3 regions of the Telluria sp. ZB4P36 genome follow, and region 2 is predicted to be linked to each of the others. Evidence: predicted binding sites of a transcription regulator. Region 2 holds the regulator's gene; each other region holds the start of a gene.

Region 1 (7,851 bases), 170 kb from region 2:
CCGCAGCGAGATGTTCTGCACCGCCTCCGGCGCGCCCTGCCCTTCCGGCACCGACAGCGTGTAGCGCTGCAGGATCATGGCGGCGATCACGGTCAGCTCGGCCAGCGCCAGGTGCTGGCCGAGACAGACGCGCGGCCCGGCCCCGAAAGGCAGGAAGGCGCCGCGCGGGATCGGCGGCGCACCCGGGGCGAAGCGCTCCGGCCGGAAGGCCTGCGGCTCGGGAAAACTGCGCGCATCCTCGTGCAGCAGGAAGATCGGCACCATGAACATGGTCCGCGCCGGCACCGTCCAGCCGTCCAGCACGATCTCGCGGGTCGAGCGCCGGCTCATCAGGATCGGCGCGGACGGGTACAGGCGCAGGGTTTCATTGAGCGTCTGCGCCAGGTAGCCGAGCGCGGGCAGGTCGGCCTCACCCGGCGCCCTGTCCCCCAGCACGGACCGTACTTCGCGCCGCGCGCTCTCCTGCGCCTCCGGATTGGCCGCCATGCACCAGGCCCACCACGCCAGCGTAGCGGCGGTGGTCTCGTGGCCCGCCAGGAAGGCGGTCATGCATTCGTCGCGCACCGCAGACAAGGGCCAGGCGGCCGGGTCGGCGCGGTGCAGCCGCAGCAGGCGGTCCAGCAGGTCGGACGGCCACTCCTCGACCGGCAGGGCGAGGCGCGCTTCCACGTGGCGCGCGATCAGGCCCTTCAGGGTGGCCAGCATCGCACGCTTGCGGCGCTTCCAGGGCATCCAGTCCGGCCAGCTGGCCGGCCAGTACATCTCGGCGTTGCCGATCACGAGCGCCTCGTGCACCGCCGCTTCGGCCGCGCGTGCGTCTTCCCCGATCTCGCTGGAAAACATCATGCGCATGATGACGTCCATGGTGAGCGCGGTCAGCGCGCTGTCGATCGGCTGGCTGGCGGATGCGGCCGTCCAGCCGTCGAGCGCGCGCGCGGTGGCCGCGGCGATGGTATCGACGAAGGCCTTCACCGGACGCGGCGCGAACTCCGGCTGCAGCGCCTGGCGTTTCGCACGCCAGGCGGCGCCTTCCGCGATCATCACGCTATGGCCCTGGGTCTGGGCGAAGATGCGCACACCGCGCTCCCAGCGCAGCAGCGCGTCATGGTGGTTCACCAGCAGCTCGCGCACCAGCGCCGGATCGCTCACGACCAGCTGGTGCTCGGGCCACATGCGCAGGTGCACCAGGTTGCCGTAGTCGCTGCGCCAGGCGCGCAGCGCGGCAGGCAGGCCGCGCGCCATGCGCGCAATCAGTCCCCATCCGGTCAGGCCGGACGGGGGGCCGGGCGGCCAGGCGCCGTCGGGGTGATTGGCCGGCGGCGTGGCGCCGCCCTGGAAGGGGCATTGGGGCGAGGTCGGGGTCGTCATGCCCTGCATTCTTCCCGGCTTCGCCGCTCGCGTCTTGAACCCAAACGACATCGACAGGCGTCCTGGTCTTGCCTATACTGCAAGACCATGGTCCCCGACAGCGCCGCTACCCTCCTGCCCACGTCAAGCTGCCCGCCGTTGCAGGCCCGCGCCCCGCGCGCCGCCGCGGCGGGCGGGCATCCGATCGACCGCCTGCTGCTGGCGCCGCCCGCGCTGCAGGGCGCGCTGCTGGCCCTGGTCAGCCGCGACACCCGGCACCTGGTGCTGTCCGACCCGCAGCGGCTGTCGCACTTCCCCGCCTCGCCGCTCGTGACCCTGTCCTGGTTCCACGACCTGGACATGGGCCTGGTGGATCCCGACGCCGGCTGGCGCCCTTTCGGCGCGCGCATGATGATCTCGGGCAGCTTTTCCCGTCCGCTGGCGACCTGGTCCCCGACGAGCGGCCGCGGCTACATGGCCTGTTTCCCGCCCGATGCGGCCCAGGCCCTGTTCGGCCTCGACCTCGCCGCGGTGCAGGACCGCTTCGTGCCGGCGCACACGGTGCTCGCGCCGGACTGGCAGCCCTTCCTGTTCGCCCTGCTGGAAGCGCCCGACGACGCGGCGGCCCTGCGCGTGCTCGAAGAACATCTCGGGCGGCGCTGGCGCAGCGTGCAGGGGCGCCCGCTGGAGCGGTCCTCGCTGCGCGAGATGGGGCGGCACTGGGTGCAGCGGCTGGCCTGGAAGGCGCACGGCTGGCGCAGCACCCACAGCGCACGCCAGGTCGAGCGCCGCATCAAGTCCTTCAGCGGGCGCTCGCTGCGCGAATGGCAAAGCCTGACGCGCACCGAAGGCCTGTTCTTCGCCGCCCGCGACCGCTACGAGAACGGCCAGCCCTTCGACTGGGCCACGCTGGCGCTGGACGAGGGTTTCTCGGACCAGGCCCACCTGAGCCGCGTCACCCGCCAGGTCTGCGGATTTCCGCCGACCGAATTCGCCGACCGCTACATCGAGGACGAATCGTTCTGGATCTATCGTTTGTGGGTCTGACGGCAGGCCCGGACGTCGAGAAGCTTGCTAGAATCGCCAGGGATGCGGGCCGCGCAAGGCGGGCTGCCTGCAATACGCGTGCCTGCGGGCGCGCCATAACAGGAGAACGGGAATGTCCAGAAAAATGCTGACCATGTTGGGGTGTGCGCTGCTGTTCGCGATGGGGCCGGCCACCGCGCAAACCAAGGCCGCCGAGCCGGCGCCGCAGTACGATGCCGCACTGGCCAAGTCGCTCGGCGCCGACGAGCGCGGCATGCGCAGCTACGTGCTGGTCATCCTGAAGACCGGCCCGAAGAAAATCGAGGACAAGGCCGAGCGCGCGAAAATCTTCGAGGGGCACTTCGCCAACATGGGCCGCCTCGCCGCCGAGAAGAAGCTGGCCCTGGCCGGCCCGCTGGACGGCAAGGAAGGCCGCCGCGGCATCTTCGTGATGGCCACGCCCGACATCGAGGAAGCCAAGCGCCTCGTCGACACCGACCCGGTCATCATCAGCGGGCTGATGGAAGCCGAGTACCACAAGTTGTTCGCCTCGGCCGGGGTGATGATGGTGAACGAGGTGCACAACAAGATCCAGAAGAAGTAGGTCCCTCGCGCCGGCCGGGGCTAGGTCTTAAAACAGGTCCATCTGCCCCGCCGCCTTCCCGCCTCCTTTGACGGACGACGGTGCCGAAGCCGGCACCACCAGCGGCTTGCGGAACTGCGAACCATCGAGCCTGCCGAAGCGTCCGCGAATGTTGCCCATCCCGAGCCGGTCGACCGCCTTGGTAAAACGCTGGCGTATCAGGTCGGCCCACACGCCCTCCCCCTGCATGCGCTTGCCGAACTCGCTGTCGTAGTCCTTGCCGCCGCGCAGGTCGCGAATGCGGTTCATCACCCGCTGCGCCCGGCCGGGGAAATGGGCTTGCAGCCATTCCTGGAACAGCGGATTGACTTCCCAGGGCAGGCGCAGCACGGTGTAGTGCGCGCCGACGGCGCCGGCATCGTGGGCCGCTTCCAGGATGCGTTCGATCTCCGGCTCCGTGACGAAAGGAATGATGGGCGCCACGCTCACACTCACCGGGATGCCGGCCTCGGTCAGGGTGCGGATCGTACGCAACCGGCGTGCCGGCGCCGCCGCGCGCGGTTCCAGGGTGCGCGAAATGGCCGGGTCGAGCGTGGTCAGGGTAATGGCCGCGCAGGCCTGGCGCTGCTCGGCCATGGGCGCGATCAGGTCGATGTCGCGTTCGATCAGCGAGGATTTGGTGATCAGCCCGACCGGATGCCGGCATTCGCGCAGCACTTCCAGCACCTGGCGCGTCAGGCGCAGTTCGCGCTCGCAGGGTTGATAGGCGTCGGTGTTGACGCCGATGGCGATGTGCTCGGGCACGTAGCCGGGCTTGGCCAGCTCGCGCCGCAGCAGCTCGACTGCATTGACCTTGGCGAATAAACGGCTTTCGAAATCGAGCCCCGGCGACAGGCCGAGATAGCTGTGGGACGGCCGCGCGAAACAGTAGATGCAGCCATGCTCGCAGCCCCTGTAGGGATTCAACGAGACATTGAAGGGGATGTCGGGCGAGGTGTTGCGGGTGAGGATGCTCTTGGCGACTTCGTCGGTGACGACGGTCTTGATGCTGGCGGCCTCATCGTCATCGCGCTCCCAACCGTCGTCGAATTCTTCGCGGACATTGACTTCATACCGGCCCTGCACGTTCGACACCGCACCCCGCCCCTTATGCGGCGCGAGCGGACGCGGGCCGAGCATGGGCTGCTCGTCCACGGACTGGCGCTGGGTGGGTTTGCGATCGGGCACGGTGGCTCCATACTGTATATTTATACAGTATTGTACGCCGCTGTCCCGTAGGCTTCAAGTAGAGCACGCGGGTGAGCAGAGTGAAAAGTCACCACTGGATGAACAAGATTCTCACCGGATGATTAAAACGTCACTTGCTCTGATGAAAATTCCGCTCATACACTGTTCGCTTACGGACGTCCGCAATCGGCCAAAGTGGGGACATCTGAACTGTGGAAAACTGCGCATTTCTAAACGCCGTCGCTTGGTATTCTGATCCTTTATCAGGCTACTTGTCGGAATTTTCCCAGCTCGGGTTCATTTAATTCTTCAATCATGAAATCACCCAACGCCTGCCATTCCTACGCGGTCCTCTCCGTTGTAATGATGTTCACTGGCCATGCTTTAGCCCAGGCGCCGTCGAGCAAACCGCTCGGCCCAAAGCATTGGCCGACCACTGTGCAAGAGACCGTCAAGGACATCCTATCGACAATGTCCGACGCCGAAGTCGACCGCATTAAGGCGTTGGAAAAAACTGACTTGATCCGATATCACCACAGCTGGGGAGCGGGCATCCGCAACCACTACGGTCTCTGGCGCGGCAACACGAAGCTTCTCGAGTCGGCTTGTGGCAAGCCTTGCCATCCAGATGATGCGTCGGGCATCATCATGGCGGCTGTGTGGGACGAATTGCATAAATAAAACTAGCCGGTCCTATCGACAGCATGAACCCTGACGTGACGATTCTCCGACTGGCCCGCCCGATTGATTTGGTCGGACCGTCCGCTTAGGGTCGAGAGGCACATACGCTGAACGGCCGAAAACGGCCAACGTCGGACCTGATTCGCTAGACTTTAGAGGTGATGAGTGAACCCAATGAAAAGGTGGGGACTGAGATTTTTCATATTGCTCAGTATTTTATTTGCCAGTAACTTGTCAGCATCTGCACTTCCTCGATGTGATCGCGGAAGCAGCAAGCCTAACCTGGATGCTTGTGCATACGAGGACCTTGTCGCTGCAGAGAAAGAGATGGAGTCTACCTACTGGAGTATCGTTGAGAAGTATGCTGAGAGCGCGGTTTTCCTGGATAGGCTTGCTTCGGCTCAAAAATCGTGGATGACATTTCGCGAGGCTGACTGGAAGGCACAGTTTGCATGTGCCGAGTTCAACATCCGACTATGCTGGGGTGACAGCGCGTTTATAAATGCGAACGTTCGAAGAACCGAGCAGACGAAAGAACGAACCCGAAGTCTGCACGCTTTGCTAATGAATGGTCCGGGACGATAATTTGACGACTAGCCCATGATAGATTTGGTCCGCTATCGGCCAATTGCGGACATTTGTTCACGTGTAGTGGCTTTAAAGCAAGGACGTCTATGGATTTCAGTACTGCTAAAGAATTGATGGAAAAAATCATGTCCGCCAATGCAATACTTGTGGCCCTGTCTCATGACATCGATAAGCTGAGCGAACCAGAGCGAACCGATATTATGCGTGGCTTAGGTTCTACGATGTGGGAACTTCATGATCGACTCGTCAGACCAATTGGACTTCAGCACCCAAGTCTTGACCCGTTTTCGAAGCCTGAAGCGTGAAATGACAAGGTCTGCTCTGGGTCGAAAGCGGACACTAAGACTCGTGCCATTTAATAGCTCTGTTCGGTCACTATGTGATCGCTGGCGCAAAGATTTATCGGGCTGGTGGGAATTTTTCGACGTGGTCCGCTGATGTGCACATGTCGATTCAGGACATCGTGGTCACGTCGTGACGATTCTATTCATCCGCTACAGCGGGAATAAAGGCGGCTTGTTGCCGCACAAAGCCGTCAAAGGCGTCCAGCAGCGGCTTGAACGCCTCGCCCTCTCCTTCCAGCTGGGCCAGCGCGAGCGCGGCCGCTTCCAGCGAGGACAGCTGGTGCGGCGCATGCGCCTTGCGAATCCGGTAGTTCGACGGCGCGACCTCGCGCAGCGCCAGCCGCGGCAGGCCTTGCAGGGCCGGGTTCAGGTACAGCATCTTGCGGCTCTTGCGCCAGGTCGCGTCCAGCACCACCAGGCGCAGCCGCTCGGCGTCGATGGGCTCGAGGGCAGGCGGTGCCGGCAAGTTGGCGTCGCCCGGCGTGTCCGGATACAGCAGCACCGGCACACGCCCATCCGCATGCAGCAATGCGGACAGCTGGTCCGGATCGAAGCGCTCCCCCACCGCCAGCACGCTGCCTGCCACGCTCAGGTGCAGCAGGCGCGCGCTGTTCTTGGCGTTGTTCACCTCCAGCGGATGCTGCAGCACCAGCAGCGCCGCACGTGCCTCGACGCGCGTGATCCAGCGGCAAATGCAGGCCGACTGCGCACGCAGGCAGGTCGCGCAACTCGCGCGCTTCATGATGCCGGCGTCCAGCCGCCGCCCAGCGCGCGGTACAGGTCGACGTGGGCCGCCAGCAGGCTGGCGCGCAGCTGCAGCACCGTGTTCTCGGCGCTGAAAGCATTGCGCTGCGCGTCCAGCTCCTCGAGGTAGGAAGCATAGCCATTGCGGTAGCGGTTATGGGCCACCCGCAGCACCTCATTGGCGGCAAGGCGGCGCGCCTCGGCTTCCGTCAACTGGCGCCGCAGTCCGTCCATCGCGGCCAGCGCATTCTCGGTCTCGGCAAAGGCGCCGCGCACCACGTTCTCGTAGGCGAACACGGCGCGGTCGCGCGCCGTTCCCGCGATCTCGGCCTGGGCGCGCAGGCGGCCGGCGTCGAACAGCGGCGCCAGAACGCTGCCGCCGATGCTCCACAGCTCGACCGGGGAACGCAGCAGGCGCGCCACGCTGTTGCCCTCCACGCCGAGCGATGCCGTCAGCCGGATCGAGGGCAGCAGCTGGTCGCGCGCCGCCGCCAGGCTGGCGTCACTGGCGGCCACCGCGCGCTCGGCCTGTGCGATGTCCGGACGGCGCCGCAAGAGTTCGGACGGCAGGCCCGGGCCTGGCGCCGGCATGCGCAGCGCCGGCAGCGGCAGTCCGCGTGCCACCGGGCCGGGGCTCTCACCGACCAGCAAATTCAGGGCCTGTTCCTGCTGCGCGATCGCGCGTTCCAGCTGCGGCAGCACCCCGCGGGTAGCGTGCAGCTCGGCCTCGGCCTGCGACATCTCCAGGCGCGAGCTGTAGCCGACCTCGAACTGGTGGCGCGCCAGCGCGAACGAGCGCTCGCGCGAGGCCAGCGTCTCACGCGCCAGGTTCAGTTGGGCGTCCAGGCCGAGCAGATTCAGATACCCGGACGCCGTATTCGCCGCCACCGACAGCGCCGCCGCATCGAGCGCGGCTTCCTGCGACAGGGACTCGAAGCGCGCGGCCTGCGTGAGGCTGTCCAGGCGTCCAAACAGGTCGAGCTCATAGGCCGCCTGCACTGCACCGACGATCGAAGTCACCTCGACCGGCTGGCCGAGCGGGCCGATGGCGCGGGCGCGCGTCGGCGCAAACGAAAAATTCAAAGAAGGCTGCTGCGCGCTGCCTGCAACGCGCACGCGCGCCGCGTATTCCTGCAGGCGCGCACGGGCGATGCGCAGCTCGCCATTGCTGTCGAGCGCACGCCGCACCAGCGCGTCCAGCTGCGGATCGCCGAAGGCCTTCCACCACTCGCGCGCGACGGCAGCGTCGTGGGTGGACGCAGTGCGCCACGCGGGCGGTACCTGCAGGGTTGGCGCGGGCGCCGGCTGGGG
Region 2 (7,851 bases):
CGATCCGCGCGTGGCGGCCGTTCACTATCCGGGCCTGGCCTCGCACCCGCAGCATGGCATCACCAAGGAGCTGTTCCGCGCGGCTGGCTCGCTGTTGAGTTTCGAGCTGCGCGAGGACATCGACTGCTTCGACTACCTGAACCGCCTCAAGCTCGGCATCCCGGCCAGCAACCTGGGCGACACCCGTACCCTGGTGATCCCGGTGGCGCACACGATCTTCTTCGAGATGGGGGCGGAGCGGCGCGCCAGCATGGGCATCGCCGAGTCCCTGATCCGGGTATCGGTCGGCATCGAAGATACCGACGACCTGCTGGCGGACTTCCGCCAGGCGCTCGACGCGTAATGACACCGGCAGCCTTTGGGCTGCCGTTTTGTTTCAGCGGTTGAGCACGCCGGCCGATTACCGCTATCATGGGCTTTCTTATTCCTTATTCCTCACCTGCCCATGAAGACCAAGCTGTTCCTTGCATCCCTGCTGCTGTGCGGTGCCGCCTTTGCCGGCGAGCTGGAAGACGCCAATGCCCTGTTCGCGAAGAAGGATTACGCGGGTGCGTTGAAGATCTATACCAAGCTGGCGAATGCCGGCAATCCCGAGGCGCAACAGGCCCTCGGCCAGATGTACTGGTACGGCGAAGCGGGGCAGGTGGACGAGGCCAAGGCCGAGGCGCTGTTCAAGAAGGCTGCCGCCAAGGGCAACAAGGTCGCGGTCGCCTCGCTGGAACTGATGGACCAGCGCGTCAAGCGCCGCAAGGAAATCGATTACTGGATCAAGGGCTATGACGGCGAAGACCTGAAATCGGGCGAATACCGCTGCACCACGCCGCGCATTCCGGCGATGTCGAAGGTTAACGCGGATATCGACCGCATCGGTGCGGCCGTGCAGTCATGGCAGGACTGCTACAACAAATACGTGACCAACCTGAACGCGGCCATGCCGCTGACCCAGCGTATCCCGGCGGATATCGCCAAGCTGATGAACAAGGAAGAAACGGAGCAGTCGACCGCCTACCTGAAGCAGCTCCAGGAAAACCTGAGCGAGGAAGCGAAAGTCAGCTCGAAGCTGGTGTTGGCGGATTTCGCGGCTTGGCGCTCGGCAACCGAGGCCTATGTGGCGGAGCACAACAAGATGGTGAAGTCCGCCAAGAAGGATTCGCACTGGGCGGACAAGAAGATCCAATAAGACGCGATTGAACGCTTCGGCGGCTTGCCGCCGAAGCGTTCATGGCAGGCCTCAGTGCCAGCTGCGCATCAGGCCGACGGCCAGGCCTTCCAGCGCGAACTCGTCTTCCGGCGTCACCTGGATCACCTTGAAGTCCGGGTTTTCCGGCAGCAGTTCGACCAGGTTGCCGGTCTTGCGGTAGCGTTTGACGGTCACTTCCTCGCCCAGGCGGGCCACCACGATCTGGCCGTTTTTGGCGCTGTCGATCTTCTTGACCGCCAGGAAGTCGCCGTCGCAGATGCCGGCGTCGCGCATCGACCAGCCTTTGACCTTCAGCAGGAAATCGGGGCGCGCCGAGAACATGGCGGCATCGACGGAATAGGTGGCTTCGACGTGTTCCTGGGCCAGGATCGGCGAACCGGCGGCCACGCGGCCGACCAGCGGCAGCGACATCATCAGGGCCGCCGGGACCATGGGGACCTGCTCGACCGAGGCGCCGACCAGGCGGATGCCGCGCGAGGTGCCCGGCGAAATCTCGATCGCACCCTTGCGCGCCAGGGCTTGCAGGTGTTCCTCGGCCGCATTGGCCGACTTGAATCCCAGCTCGGCCGCGATTTCGGCGCGGGTCGGCGGGAAGCCGGTGTTTTCGATCGCTTCCTTGATCAGGTTGAGGATCTGTTCTTGCCTTGCAGTGAGCTTGAGCATGTCGTGCGGCTGGATAGTTGTATGACCAGACTGTATTTTTATACAGTATTTCGCAAGACGCAAGGGGATTCCGAAATTTTCTCGAAAAACTTCGTTGACGTTGGATTTTCAACTCAGGGCCGGGGTCGCTGCAAGCAGCGGCCCCGGCCGGGCGATTACCAGCCGCAGGCTTCTTCGTTGGTGACCACGCCGAAGTCGGTGCGCTCGCCGACCTGGACCCAGCGGCCCTGGCAGGTGAAGGTGCGGGTGCCCACTTCAGTCGTGTAGGTCGCGTCCGAATAATAGGTCAGGGTCGTGGTATAGCCAGGATAGGCGTAGGCAGCCGCCGATACGAGGATGGCGGCGACGCCGAGATAAATCCTTTTCAACTTCATCTTGTCTCCGATCGTTATTGAGGTAACTCATGTGCTCGGACCGTTGTCCGGCGAGTAAATACTAGCACCCCATATGAAACAATCGACCGGTGAAAATTCACATTATTGTATTTAATGCAATGTGCATAGCGGTGCCGGGACTGCAGCACTTGGTCCCTTCCGCTTGTCCTCGAGCCCGGGATCGTGTTACGATAGCCGGCTTTCCCTTCCCACACTCGTCTTGACGCCGAGGTGGGCATTTGTTTAAACGTCCTTAAGGAGTGTTGCATGCGTCATTATGAAATCGTTTTTATCGTCCACCCGGACCAGAGCGAGCAAGTCCCGGCGATGATCGAGCGTTACAAGACCACGGTGACCAGCCGCGGCGGTAACATCCATCGCGTGGAAGACTGGGGCCGTCGCCAGATGGCTTACCAGATCCAGAAGCTGCCGAAAGCCCACTACATCTGCCTGAACATCGAGTGCGACAACGAGACCCTGGTCGAGCTGGAAACCGCATTCAAGTTCAACGATGCCGTCCTGCGTCACCTGACCGTCAAGATGAAGAAGGCCGAAACCGCACCGTCGCCGATGATGAAGTCGGTCCAGCGCGAAGACGCAGCCAAGAGCCACCGCGCAGAAGCAGCAGCTCCTGCCGCTGCCCCGGCCGCAGCTGCCTGAGTTTTTTCTCGGGAATTCATAGAGCGCAGTGAACCGGTTCCAGCTCATCGCGACCATCGCGGAGCGTGACGTACTGCGTTATACCCCGGCCGGCGTCCCCATCGTGGGCGCGATCCTGATGCACGATTCGCAGCAGGTAGAGGCCGGAGTGGCAAGGCAGGTCGCGTTTGAAATCCCTGCGCTCGGCGCGGGCGAGATTTCAGGCAGGCTGGAAAGCGCCGAACTCGGTGCCGCCTACCGCTTCGAAGGATTCCTGGCCAGGAAAAACCGCAACAGCAAAGCCTTGGTGTTTCACATCATTGATTTCAGTGCTGCATAACGCAGCGCAATTTAGATTAGATACAGGAGCCTCGAAATGGCATTCGGTAAAAAGTTCGACAAAAACAAAGCTAAGCTCAAAGAGAAGCGCAAACAGCAAAACCCGCTGTTCAAGCGCAAGAAGTTCTGCCGCTTCACCGCTGCGAACGTGGAACAGGTCGATTACAAAGACGTCGACACCCTGAAGGACTTCGTCCAGGAAAACGGCAAGATCATGCCGGCACGTCTGACCGGCACCAAGGCGCACTACCAGCGCCAGGTCGACACCGCCATCAAGCGCGCACGCTACCTCGCGCTGCTGCCGTACACCGACCTGCACAACGCTTAATTCGCGTCGTACAGTTCAGAACATCCTGGAGAAAAGAACATGCAAGTTATCCTTTTGGAAAAAGTTGTTAACGTCGGCAACCTGGGCGACGTCGTCAAGGTCAAGGACGGTTACGCACGTAACTTCCTGATCCCGCAAAAGATGGCGCGCCGCGCCACCCAGGCCGCCGTGGCCGAGTTCGAAGTCAAGCGCGCCGAACTGGAAAAAGCAGCTGGCGAAAAGCTGGCCGCTGCCCAGGCACAAGGCGACAAGCTGAACGGCATGACCATCACCATCGCCCAGAAGGCGGGCGTGGACGGCCGTCTGTTCGGTTCGGTCACCAACTTCGACATCGCCGAAGCCCTGAGCAAGCAAGGCTTCCCGGTCGAGAAGTCGCAGGTTCGCCTGCCGACCGGCCCGCTGAAGACCACCGGTGAATTCCCGGTCGCCGTCGCGCTGCACACCGACGTCGTGTCGGAAATCACCATCGCCGTCGTCGGCGAAGCTGCTTAATTTGATGTAAGCAGTTGTTGTATAAATGAAAAAGCCGGGTTCGCCCGGCTTTTTTATTGCCGGAAATTCTCGCCAATTATGTCAGCCGTGTGACCGGAAAAGGTATAATGCCCGCCATGAATTCCCCAGCCGATCCGCAAGTCGATTCCCTGCGCATCCCGCCGCATTCCATCGAAGCAGAGCAGTCCGTCATCGGCGGCCTCCTGCGCGACAATGCCGCGTGGGACCGCATCGCCGACTTCATGAACGCGGACGATTTCTACCGCTACGACCACCGCATCATCTTCGAACAGATGGTCCGCCTGATCAACGCCGGCAAGCCGGCCGACGTGATCACGGTCTACGAGGCCTGCAACAACCTCGGCAAGGCCGAGGAAGTGGGCGGCCTGCAGTACCTGAACGCGATGGCGCAGAACACGCCGTCGGCGGCCAACATCCGCCGCTATGCCGAGATCGTGCGCGACCGCGGCATCCTGCGCAAGCTCATCACCGTCGCCGACGAGATCTCGGGCAATGCCTTCAACCCGCAGGGCAAGGAAGTCAAGCAGATGCTCGACGAAGCCGAGTCGAAGATCTTCGCGATCGCCGAAACCGGTTCCCGCGGCCAGCAGGGCTGGAACCCGATCCAGCCGCTGCTGACCCAGGTCGTCGAACGCATCGACGAGCTGTATTCGCGCGAGAACCAGGGCGAGATCACCGGCGTGCCGACCGGCTTCATCGACCTCGACCGCATGACCTCGGGCCTGCAGCCGGGCGACCTGGTCATCGTCGCCGGCCGTCCGTCGATGGGCAAGACCGCGTTTTCGGTCAATATCGGCGAGAACGTCGCGATCGAAGCCGGCCTGCCGGTGGCCGTGTTCTCGATGGAGATGGGCGGCGCCCAGCTGGCCATGCGTATGCTCGGCTCGGTCGGCCAGCTCGACCAGCACCGCCTGCGTACCGGCCGCCTCAACGACGAGGACTGGCCGCGCCTGACGCACGCCATTCAGAAAATGAATGATGCCCAGCTCTACATCGACGAGACCCCGGCGCTGAACCCGATCGAGATGCGCGCACGGGCACGACGCCTGGCGCGCCAGTGCGGCAAGCTCGGCCTGATCATCGTCGACTACCTGCAGCTGATGCAGGGCAGCCAGCCGGGCGACAACCGCGCGGCCGAGATCTCGGAGATCTCGCGTTCGCTCAAGGGCCTGGCCAAGGAACTGCATTGCCCCGTCATCGCACTGTCCCAGCTGAACCGTTCGCTGGAACAGCGCCCCAACAAACGCCCCGTCATGTCCGACCTGCGCGAATCCGGCGCTATCGAACAGGATGCGGACGTGATCATCTTCCTGTATCGCGACGAGGTCTACAATCCCGACTCGCCCGATAAAGGAACCGCCGAGATCATCATCGGTAAGCAGCGTAACGGCCCGATCGGGGCGATTCGCCTTACCTGGATCGGCTCCTATACCAAGTTCGGCAACTACAGCGGCAACCTGAGCGTCTACCAGGGCGATTAAGTTTCAACAAGCCGCGGATTCACCACCTTACGCCGCTGCCAGCCGTGGCAGCGGTTTCGAAGTCCCCAGAGATTCACAACGGAGAACAATATGTTTGGACGCCTGATGCCCCAGGAGGGCAAGTTTTTTGACCTGTTCAACCAGCACGCCGCACTGTGCGTGAAGGGTGCGCAAGAGATGGTTGGCCTGATGACCAACTTCGACGACCTGGAAAACCGCACCCACGCCGTGGAAAGCATCGAGAAGCAGGCGGACAAGATCACCTACGAATGCGTCGACCTGCTGCACAAGACCTTCATCACCCCGCTCGACCGTGACGACATCCACAAGCTGATCACCCGCATGGACGACATCCTCGACATGATGGAAGACGCGGCCCAGACCGTCTCGCTGTACGACCTGCACGCGGTGACCCCGGAAGCCGCGCGCCTGGCCGAGCTGTGCCTGTCGGCCTGCAAGAAGGTCCAGGAAGCCGTCGGCCTGCTGCACGACATGGGCAACGCCCAGAAGATCGTCGCCATCTGCGAAGAGATCGACCGCTTCGAGTCGGACGCCGACCACGTCATGCGCGCCGCCATGTCCAAGCTGTTCCGCGACGAGCCGGACGTGCGCAACCTGATCAAGATGAAGGCCATCTACGAGATCCTCGAGACCGTCACCGACCGCTGCGAAGATGTGGCGAACATCGTCGAAGGCATCATCGTCGAGAACGCGTAACGGACAACAGCGCCACGCGCACAACAAGAATAAACATGGAAACTATTAACATCAGCATTTACGTGCTGGGCATGCTGGTGCTGCTGGCACTGGTGTTCGACTTCATGAACGGCTTCCACGATTCGGCGAACTCGATCGCCACCGTGGTGTCGACCGGCGTGCTGAAGCCGCACCACGCGGTGGCGATGGCGGCCTTCTTCAACTTCATCGCGATCTTCGTGGTCAGCATGAAAGTGGCCCAGACCATCGGCAAGGGCACCATCGATCCGCACGTGGTGGACCATTACGTCATCTTCGGGGCCCTGGTCGGCGCAATCACCTGGAACATCATCACCTGGTACTACGGCATCCCGTCCTCGTCCTCGCACGCGCTGATCGGCGGCCTGGTGGGCGCCGCGGTGGCCAAGTCGGGTACCGGCGCGCTGATCTCCGCCGGCCTGATCAAGACCGTGGTGTTCATCGTCGTCGCGCCCCTGATGGGCTTCATCCTGGGTTCGACCATCATGCTGATGGTCTCATGGATCTTCGTGAAGTCGACGCCGCGCAAGGTGGACGTCTGGTTCCGCCGCCTGCAGCTGGCCTCGGCGGCCGGCTACTCGCTCGGCCACGGCGGCAACGACGCCCAGAAGACCATGGGCATCATCTGGATGCTGCTGATCGCCGCCGGCGTCACCAGCCCGGACGATGCGCTGCCTCCGGCCTGGGTGATCATCTCGTGCTACGCCGCGATCGCCTTCGGCACCCTGTTCGGCGGCTGGCGCATCGTCAAGACCATGGGCCAGAAGATCACCAAGCTCAAGCCCGTGGGCGGCTTCTGCGCGGAGACCGGCGGCGCCATGACCCTGCTGATGGCCAGCTTCTTCGGCATCCCGGTCTCGACCACCCACACCATCACCGGCGCGATCGTCGGCGTGGGCGCCTCGCAGAAGATGTCGGCGGTGCGCTGGGGCGTGGCCGGCAACATCGTCTGGGCCTGGATCTTCACCATCCCGGCATCGGCCTTCATGGCCGCGATCGCCTGGTGGATCGGCACCCACATCATGTAAGAGCGTCTGCTCTCTGGAAGCCCGGCATTGCCGGGCTTTTTTTTGCCCCCGTAGCGGACTGGCGGCGCCGTCCCGCGGGTTATACTGAATCCGCCGCTGTCCATGCCGTACCGGAGGCTCAATGAATCCGCGTGTCGACAAGACCATGCCGGCCGGAACCTCGAACGGTCTCGGGGCGCTCGGCCCGCTACGCCCCTTCCTGGCCTTCCTGCGCCGGCGGGTGTCGATGCTGCTCGTCTGGCCGGCGGCCGCCCTGGTCGCCGCGGCCGCCTGGTGGGGCTACGTCTTGCGCGACATCGAGCTCGAGCGCCGCGAGCGCGTGGCCGAGATCGAACAGCAGGCCGACGCCTATGCGCAGAGCCTGGTCACCCGCACCCGGCGCTCGATCGCCGAGACCGACCGCCTGCTGCTGCTGCTGCGCCACAACTGGGTCACATCCGGCTACCGCAGCAGCCTGGCAGGCACCATGGAATCCGGAATTTTTTCCCAGCAGTATATGTCTGCCGTCGCCCTGATCGACCGCCAGGGGATCGTGACGACCAGCACGCAC
Region 3 (7,851 bases), on a different contig from region 2:
CCAACAATACCAGCCTTGCCGGTGAAAAACATCCCGCCATGCAGATGTCATGCATGCGTGATGGCGGCCGTGGCGTGCCTGCCTCAGGGCTTGCCCGCCGTTTCGTCTTCCGGCGCCCGGATGTAATCCACCATGCCCAGGCTGGCGCGGCTCGGCGGCGCGCTCAGCAGGCTGCCGGCCACGGTCGCGAGCAGCCCGGCCGGGACCCCGAACACGCCGGCCGCCAGCGGCTGGATGCCGAGCCAGGAGGCGTCCAGGCTGCCGCCCAGGGTCGGGCTGGCGCGCAGCATGTACCATAGGCAGACCAGGAAGCCGGTGAGCATGCCCGCGATCGCCCCCGTGTGGTTGGCGCGCTTCCAGAACACGCCCAGCACCAGCACGGGAAAAAGCGTGGACCCGGCAAGCGAGAAGGCCGCGCCGACCAGCGAGAGGATGTCGGCCGGCTTTTGCGAGGCCGCGTAGGCCGCGATGAAGGCCACCGCCAGGAGCAGCAGCTTGGAGATCGTAACCCGCTTCTGGGTCGAGGCGCCCGGGTCGACCATCTTGTAGTAGACATCGTGCGACAGGGCGTTGGAGATCGCCAGCAGCAGGCCGTCGGCCGTGGACAGCGCCGCCGCCAGGCCGCCCGCCGCCACCAGGCCCGAGATCACGTAGGGCAGGCCGCCGATCTCGGGCGTGGCCAGCACCAGCACGTCGGCATCGATCGCGACCTCGGCCAGCTGCACGATGCCGTCGCCATTGATGTCCGCGATGCTGAGCAGGGGATTGACCTTGTCCACGTTGGACCAGTACGACACCCAGGTCGGCAGCGAGGAAAAATCGCTGCCGACCAGGGCGGTATAGATGTCGTACTTGGCCAGCACCGCCAGCGCCGGGATGGTCAGGTAGATCAGCAGGATGAAGAACAGGGTCCAGAACACCGACACCCGGGTCTCGTTCACCGAGGGCGTGGTGTAGGCGCGCATCAGGATGTGGGGCAGGGCGGCGGTGCCGAACATCAGGCAGAACACCACGGCCAGGAAGTTGTTGCGGCGCTTGTCCGACTCTTCTTCGGTTGCGCCGGGGAAGGGCACCGCGTGCGGCACCGGCGGGCGGGCGCGCGCCAGGTTGGCGTCGCGCAGCTCGAGCCACAGCGCCCGTGCTTCGTCGGCCGAGCCGGGATAGGTATGGAGCGCGCGCTCGGCCTGGCGCACTTCGGCCAGCGAGGCATTCTGGGAGCGGACCGCCACCAGGCGGCGCTGCGCTTCCAGCTTGCCGGTTTCCCACGACGCCGGCAGGCCGGCAAGGCGGGCGGCGTATTCGCCGGCGCGGCGCCGGAACTCGGCGCGCACCTGTTCCTCGCGCGGGTCCTTGTTCAGCTGTTGTTCGCGCGCCGCGAGCTTGGGCAGCAGCGAGCCGTAGGCCACCTGCGGCACCGGGTTGTCGGCATGCTTGGCCGCCAGCCAGATGCTCGGGATCAGGAAGGCCACCAGCAGGATGATGTATTGCGCCACCTGGGTCCAGGTGATGCCGCGCATCCCGCCCAGGAACGAGCACACCAGGATCGACGCCAGCCCCAGGAAGATGCCGACCGAGAAGTCGACGCCGGTGAAGCGCGAGGCGATCAGGCCGACCGCGTAGATCTGCGCCACCACGTAGGTGAACGAGACCAGGATGGTGGCCGCCACCGCCAGCGCCCGTACCGGTCCGCCGCGTCCGCCCGCGCCGCCGCCGTAGCGCGCCGCCAGGAAGTCGGGAATGGTGTATTGCCCGAACTTGCGCAGGTAGGGCGCGATGAGCAGGGCCACCAGCACGAAGCCGCCGGTCCAGCCCATGATGTAGGCCAGGCCATCGAAGCCGTACAGGTAGAGGCCGCCGGCCAGGCTGATGAAGCTGGCCGCCGATATCCAGTCGGCGGCGGTGGCCATGCCGTTGAACAGGGCCGGCACGCGCCGCCCGGCCACATAGTATTCGGTGACGTTCGAGGTGCGCGCCACCACCCCGATGGTGGCGTACAGCGCGATAGTGGCGAACATGAAGATGTAGCCGATCCACAGGCGCGGCATGCCTTCCTGCTCGAGCAGCGCAAGCGACACCAGGAACAGGGCGAAGCAGGCGGTGTACCAGAGGTAGTAGCGCGACAGCTTGCGGAAGTAGGGCCCCCTGGTCGCGCTCATGCATCCCCCCGGACCGCAGCCTCGTAGCGGCGGTCGAGCCGGCGCAGGCGCCAGGCGTAGAGCGCGATGACGGCCAGCGACACCAGCGAGGCACCCTGGGCCGCCATGTAGAAGGACAGCGGCCAGCCGAACACGGTGAAGCGCGCCAGCTCGCGCGCGAAGAACACGGTGCCGAAGCCGGTGCACAGCCACAGGATCATCAGGACGGCGGTCAGGCGCCGGGTCGCCCGCCAGTGGGCCGCGCGCGCCGCCTCCCGGCGGGCGAGGGCCGCGCCGCCGGGTGTGCCGGAAGGCGTGGGCGTGGGGTCAAGCGGCGTCGTCGGGCTCATGGGCTGGGGGCGGGAAGGTCAGGCGGAACAGGCTGCCCGGGTACCTGGGCGAGTGGCTGCGCGGATTGTTGAAGATGTCGATCTCGGCGCCGTGCTGCTGCGCGATCTCGCGCACGATCGCCAGTCCCAGGCCGCTGCCCTGCACGTTGCTGCCGAGGATGCGGTAGAAGCGCTCGAACACTTTGGCGCGCTCGCCCGGTGCGATGCCGGGACCGGTGTCCTCGACTTCGAGCAGGGCGTGTTCGCCGTCGCGCCGCACGCGCACCGTCACGCTGCCGCCCTGCGGGGTGTAGCGCAGCGCGTTGTCGATCAGGTTCGACAGCAGTTCGCGCAGCATCAGCGCGTTGCCGGCGATGTGCAGGGTCTCTTCCGGCGGCTCGAAGCCGAGGTCGATGCGGTGGGCGAACGAGGCCTGCACCCAGTCCTGCACGGTGGCGCGGGCCAGCTGGGCCAGGTCGATCTCCTCGAAGGCCAGGCCGGCATGGGGCTGGTTCTCGGCGCGGGCCAGGGCCAGCAGCTGGTTGACCAGGCGCGTGGCCGATTCCGAGCTCTGGGCCAGCTGCTCGAGCGAACGGTGGATCTCGCTCGGGTCGACCTGGCGCAGCGCCAGCTCGGACTGCATGCGCATGCCGGCCAGCGGCGTTTTCATCTGGTGCGCGGCGTCGGCGATGAAGCGCTTCTGCATCTCGACGGTCTGGGCCAGGCGCTCGAGCATGTCGTTGAACGAGCCCACCAGCGGCGAGATCTCTTCCGGCACCTGGCGCGGGTCGATCGGCGACAGGTCGTCCTGCGGGCGGGCGCGGATGCGCTCCTGCAGCTCGGCCAGCGGAGACAGGCCGCGCGACAGCGCGAACCAGACCAGCGCCAGGATCACCGGCAGGATGATGAACTGGGGCAGGATCACGCCCTTGATGATCTCGTTGGCCAGGTTGGCGCGCTTGTCGAGGGTTTCCGCGACCTGCACCAGGGCCAGGTCGCCGGGCTTGGCAGCGCTGTGACTCGATGCGTGGCCGGGTGCGCGCAGCGGGTCGAGGCTGACCCACGAGTAGGCGACGCGCACCGGGGTGCCGTGGATGCTGTCGTTGCGGAACACCACGGCGCCGCCCTGGGGACGTTCGCCGTCGTTGCCGCCCTTGCCGGGCCGGGGATGCGGCAGGTCGCGGTCGCCGTCGATGTGGGCGCCGTCCGGGCCGCTGATCTGAAAGTAGACGCTGTCCACGTCGTCGGCGCGCAGCACGTCGCGCGCGCTGCCCGGCAGCTGCGCCACGGGCCTCCCGGCCACCGTACGGACCTGCTGCGACAGCACGGTGACGCGGTCTTCCAGCGCATCGTCGAAGGGCTGGTTGGCGATCGACTTCGCCACCAGGTAGGTGATCGCGATGCTCATCGGCCACAGCAGCAGCAGCGGGGCCAGCATCCAGTCGAGGATCTCGCCGAACAGCGAGTGCCGGATGTTCTCGTCGGGCTCGGGGTTGGGCGGGACGTAGGGCTGCAGCCCGTCCCGTCCCGTCTCCGGCGCGGGAGGATCCGCCAGCCCGGCGTCGCGCTCGTTCACTTGCTCTCTGGAGCCGGCGCGCGCGGGGCGTCGGAGAATTTCTCGAGGCAGTAGCCGAGGCCGCGCACGGTGGCGATGCGCACGCCGCCGACCTCGATCTTCTTGCGCAGGCGGTGCACGTAGACCTCGATGGCGTTGTTCGAGACTTCCTCGCCCCATTCGCACAGGTGGTCGACCAGCTGTTCCTTGGAGACCAGGCGCCCGGTGCGTGCCAGCAGCACTTCGAGCAGGCCGAGTTCGCGCGCCGACAGGTCGAGCATCTGGTCGTTGATGTAGGCGCTGCGGCCGACCTGGTCGTACACCAGCGGGCCGTGGCGCACCACGGCGGGGCCGCCGCCGGCGCCGCGGCGGGTGAGGGCGCGCACCCGCGCCTCCAGCTCGGACAGCGCGAAGGGCTTGGCCATGTAGTCGTCGGCGCCGAGGTCGAGGCCTTCGACGCGCTGCTCGACCGAATCGGCGGCGGTGAGGATCAGCACCGGCAGCAGCGAGGAGCGCGCGCGCAGGCGGCGCAGCACTTCCAGGCCGGACAGCTTGGGCAGGCCGAGGTCGAGGATGAGGAGATCGAACTCCTGGGTGGACAGCGCCGTGTCGGCATCCTGGCCATTCTTGACGCAATCGATCGCATAGCCGGACTGGCGCAGGGAACGCGTGAGTCCATCGGCAAGTACGCTATCATCTTCGGCGAGCAGAATTCGCATGGGGACCACCTGTAAAACGTTAAGCCTTCAACAGGCCCTATTGTGTTTGATTTATCGCAACAATGCGAGCCTCGCGGATAACAACACCGCGACTTTTTTCGCTTGCCTAAACCACTGGATTTATATACAGTAGTGGCTTGATTTCGTTTGCTTGAACAACTGGATTTATATACAGTGGTTCTCTTGATTTTAGCGGTAGCGCCCCTACCTTGCCTACTCCACAGCTGAAAGTACACCATGGACGACAAAAAAATCGCATTGAATGTTGCCGAAAAAGGCAAAGCGCTGGCAGCCGCCCTGGCGCAGATTGAAAAGCAGTTTGGCAAGGGCTCGGTCATGCGCATGGATTCCAACATGCCGGTCGAGGAAGTCCAGACTGTTTCCACCGGCTCGCTGGGCCTGGACATCGCGCTGGGCGTCGGTGGCCTGCCGCGCGGCCGTATCGTCGAGATCTACGGTCCGGAATCGTCGGGTAAAACCACCCTGACCCTGCAGACCATCGCCCAGATGCAGAAACTGGGCGGCACCTGCGCCTTCATCGACGCCGAGCACGCGCTCGACGTGGGCTACGCGCAAAAGCTGGGCATCAAGCTGGACGAGCTGCTGATCTCGCAGCCGGACACCGGCGAGCAGGCGCTTGAAATTACCGACGCCCTGGTGCGTTCGGGTTCGGTCGACCTCGTGGTCATCGACTCGGTGGCGGCACTGACCCCGCGCGCCGAGATCGAAGGCGACATGGGCGACTCGCTCCCGGGCCTGCAGGCGCGACTGATGTCGCAGGCGCTGCGCAAGCTGACCGCCTCGATCAACCGCACCAACACCCTGGTCATCTTCATCAACCAGATCCGTATGAAGATCGGCGTGATGTTCGGCAGCCCGGAAACCACGACCGGCGGTAACGCGCTGAAATTCTACGCCTCCGTGCGTATGGACATCCGCCGTACCGGCTCGATCAAGTCGGGTGACGAAGTGATCGGTAACGAAACCAAGGTCAAGGTCGTCAAGAACAAGATCGCGCCGCCGTTCCGCGAAGCCCACTTCGACATCCTGTACGGAGAAGGCACCTCGCGCGAAGGCGAAATCCTGGATCTGGGCGCCGACAACAAGATCGTCGAGAAGTCGGGCTCATGGTACAGCTATAACGGCGAACGCATTGGCCAGGGCAAGGACAACGCCCGCCTGTTCCTGAAAGAGCGTCCGGCACTGGCACGCGAAATCGAGAACAAGGTCCGTGCCGCGCTGGGCGTGCGCGAGCTGCCGCCGGTTCTCGCTGCTGTCGAAGACAGCGGCAAGGACAAGCTGAAGGCAGTCGGCGAGTAATCGCTGTCTTGTAGAGCGCCTATGCCTGCACCCCAGCTGAGCCTGAAAGGGCGGGCGCTGCGTTATCTTTCGCAGCGCGAGCACAGCCGGCTCGAGCTGGGGCGCAAGCTGGCCCGTCATGCCGAGGAGGGCGAAGACGTGGAAGCCCTCCTGGATTTCCTTGAAAAAAACAACTGGCTGTCGCAGGAACGTTTTGCCGAATCGCTCATCAACCGGCGGGCGGCACGTTTCGGCAACAGCCGGGTGATGGCCGAGCTGCAAAGCCACGGCGTCAAAGGCGAAGCCTTGGATGACATCAAAGCCTCGCTTGCCGACAGCGAGACGGCGCGTGCCTCCGAAGTGTGGCAGCGCAAGTTCGGCACCGTCGCCGTCGATGCGGCCGAGCGAGCCAAGCAGATGCGTTTCCTGCTGCAGCGTGGTTTCTCCCAACGCGCTGCACGGGCCGCAATGCAGGGCGCTCCCGACGACGACGAGCTGTAGCAGGGTAGGGTCCACACTTGCTACGATGAGGAGCCGGCCTGGCCCCAGGCTGCTCTGACGATATGCCAGGCTTGGCCGCTGGCCTGCTGTATCACCTTTCGATCACATGACAGCTTCAAGCTCCGGCGCCAGCGTGGAGCGTCATCTCCGATATGCTCCGGCATATTCCTCAACGGACGATGGCGCTGCACGCTGGCGCTGTGCGTTTACCAGCTGATTGGTCCTGCCGCTGGCGCAACCCGTCCAACCACCTGCAATATTGACCACTCAGCAAGAAAGCCCGCCAATATCGCTGCAACGCGGCAAAAAGGCCTCTGTTGCAGTGCAACCGACAACGCCCTGTGCTAAACTTTCACGGTTTAAGCAGCGCCGCATGAGCGGTTGTTGTCGTAGAAGCTACGGCAACGTGCATGAAGCACACTGGCTGCACCACTAACCGCCGCGCAAGCGGCATTGGTTTTTATGCCCCTGTCTCCTCCCGTATCGCGCTCGCTCCGGCATACGCGCGCCATTACCGTCGAAGCCTATGCGCGCGACGATGGCCTGTGGGATCTGGACGCCAGTATCCGCGACGTCAAAACCCTTGACATCCCCCTCCCTTCCGGCACCCGTCCGGGCGGGACGCCCGTACACGACCTCAAGCTGCGCGTCACCATCGACCGCAACTTGACCATCGTGGACGCCGAAGCTGCCTCCGATTCCGTTCCGTATCCCGGTTTTTGCGAGACGATAGGCCCTGCTTACAAAAAGCTGGTCGGTCTGTCGCTGATGAACCACTTCCGGCTGCACCTGAAAGACCGCCTCACGGGCGTGCTCGGTTGCACCCACCTGACCGAATTGGCCCAGGTGCTGCCCACGGCAGCGCTGCAGGCCTACGCCGACGACGTGTTCGACACCCGCGGCGGCGCCGACGACAACTCGGCCGAACGGCCTTTCGAGCTCGACCGTTGCCATGCGCTGCGCAGCGACGGACCGGCCGTGGCCACCTACTATCCCCGCTGGTCGATCAAAGCAGTGTCGGGTTAGCATTCGCTGTTTGTCATTTTTTGTAATTCAACCGTATTTCTAATTCAGTAATAGAAGAAGGGAAGCCAGCATGAAAATCCATGAGTATCAAGGCAAAGAGATCCTCCGAAAGTTCGGAGTGACCGTTCCGCGCGGCATTCCGTGCATGAACGTGGAAGAGGCGGTCAAGGCCGCTGAAGAGCTGGGCGGCCCGGTCTGGGTCGTCAAGGCGCAGATCCATGCCGGTGGCCGTGGTAAAGGCGGCGGCGTCAAGGTTGCCAAGTCGCTGGAACAGGTCAAGGAATACT

The links. Region 2 encodes LexA, which represses DNA repair genes until DNA is damaged. Its sites were predicted from a motif close to ACTGTATNNNNATACAGT; they were not measured.
Region 1: AC56LK_RS00800 (PA0069 family radical SAM protein) is a predicted target of LexA. The motif match lies at 4,195-4,212, and genes of this name have one in related genera.
Region 3: recA (recombinase RecA) is a predicted target of LexA. The motif match lies at 4,852-4,869, and genes of this name have one in related genera.

What each region holds. Positions count from the first base shown of each region.
Region 1 covers NZ_JCASIE010000001.1:161,054-168,904, forward strand. The annotation lists gene AC56LK_RS00785 (cytochrome P450) at 1-1,368, opposite strand, end outside; gene AC56LK_RS00790 (helix-turn-helix domain-containing protein) at 1,456-2,394, shown strand; gene AC56LK_RS00795 (YciI family protein) at 2,507-2,977, shown strand; gene AC56LK_RS00800 (PA0069 family radical SAM protein) at 3,005-4,135, opposite strand; gene AC56LK_RS00805 (DUF6794 domain-containing protein) at 4,499-4,864, shown strand; gene AC56LK_RS00810 (lysozyme inhibitor LprI family protein) at 5,039-5,449, shown strand; gene AC56LK_RS00815 (hypothetical protein) at 5,539-5,757, shown strand; gene AC56LK_RS00820 (tRNA-uridine aminocarboxypropyltransferase) at 5,936-6,538, opposite strand; gene AC56LK_RS00825 (efflux transporter outer membrane subunit) at 6,535-7,851, opposite strand, start outside.
Region 2 covers NZ_JCASIE010000001.1:334,909-342,759, reverse strand. The annotation lists gene AC56LK_RS01655 (cystathionine gamma-synthase family protein) at 1-343, shown strand, start outside; gene AC56LK_RS01650 (tetratricopeptide repeat protein) at 446-1,180, shown strand; gene lexA (transcriptional repressor LexA) at 1,232-1,864, opposite strand; gene AC56LK_RS01640 (DUF6289 family protein) at 2,020-2,238, opposite strand; gene rpsF (30S ribosomal protein S6) at 2,506-2,898, shown strand; gene priB (primosomal replication protein N) at 2,927-3,217, shown strand; gene rpsR (30S ribosomal protein S18) at 3,254-3,544, shown strand; gene rplI (50S ribosomal protein L9) at 3,584-4,036, shown strand; gene AC56LK_RS01615 (replicative DNA helicase) at 4,153-5,538, shown strand; gene AC56LK_RS01610 (DUF47 domain-containing protein) at 5,629-6,255, shown strand; gene AC56LK_RS01605 (inorganic phosphate transporter) at 6,291-7,301, shown strand; gene AC56LK_RS01600 (bifunctional diguanylate cyclase/phosphodiesterase) at 7,423-7,851, shown strand, end outside.
Region 3 covers NZ_JCASIE010000004.1:353,913-361,763, reverse strand. The annotation lists gene AC56LK_RS09240 (sodium:solute symporter family protein) at 84-2,156, opposite strand; gene AC56LK_RS09235 (DUF4212 domain-containing protein) at 2,153-2,485, opposite strand; gene AC56LK_RS09230 (sensor histidine kinase) at 2,463-4,040, opposite strand; gene AC56LK_RS09225 (response regulator) at 4,037-4,738, opposite strand; gene recA (recombinase RecA) at 4,976-6,058, shown strand; gene recX (recombination regulator RecX) at 6,080-6,538, shown strand; gene AC56LK_RS09210 (DUF2889 domain-containing protein) at 7,001-7,564, shown strand; gene sucC (ADP-forming succinate--CoA ligase subunit beta) at 7,635-7,851, shown strand, end outside.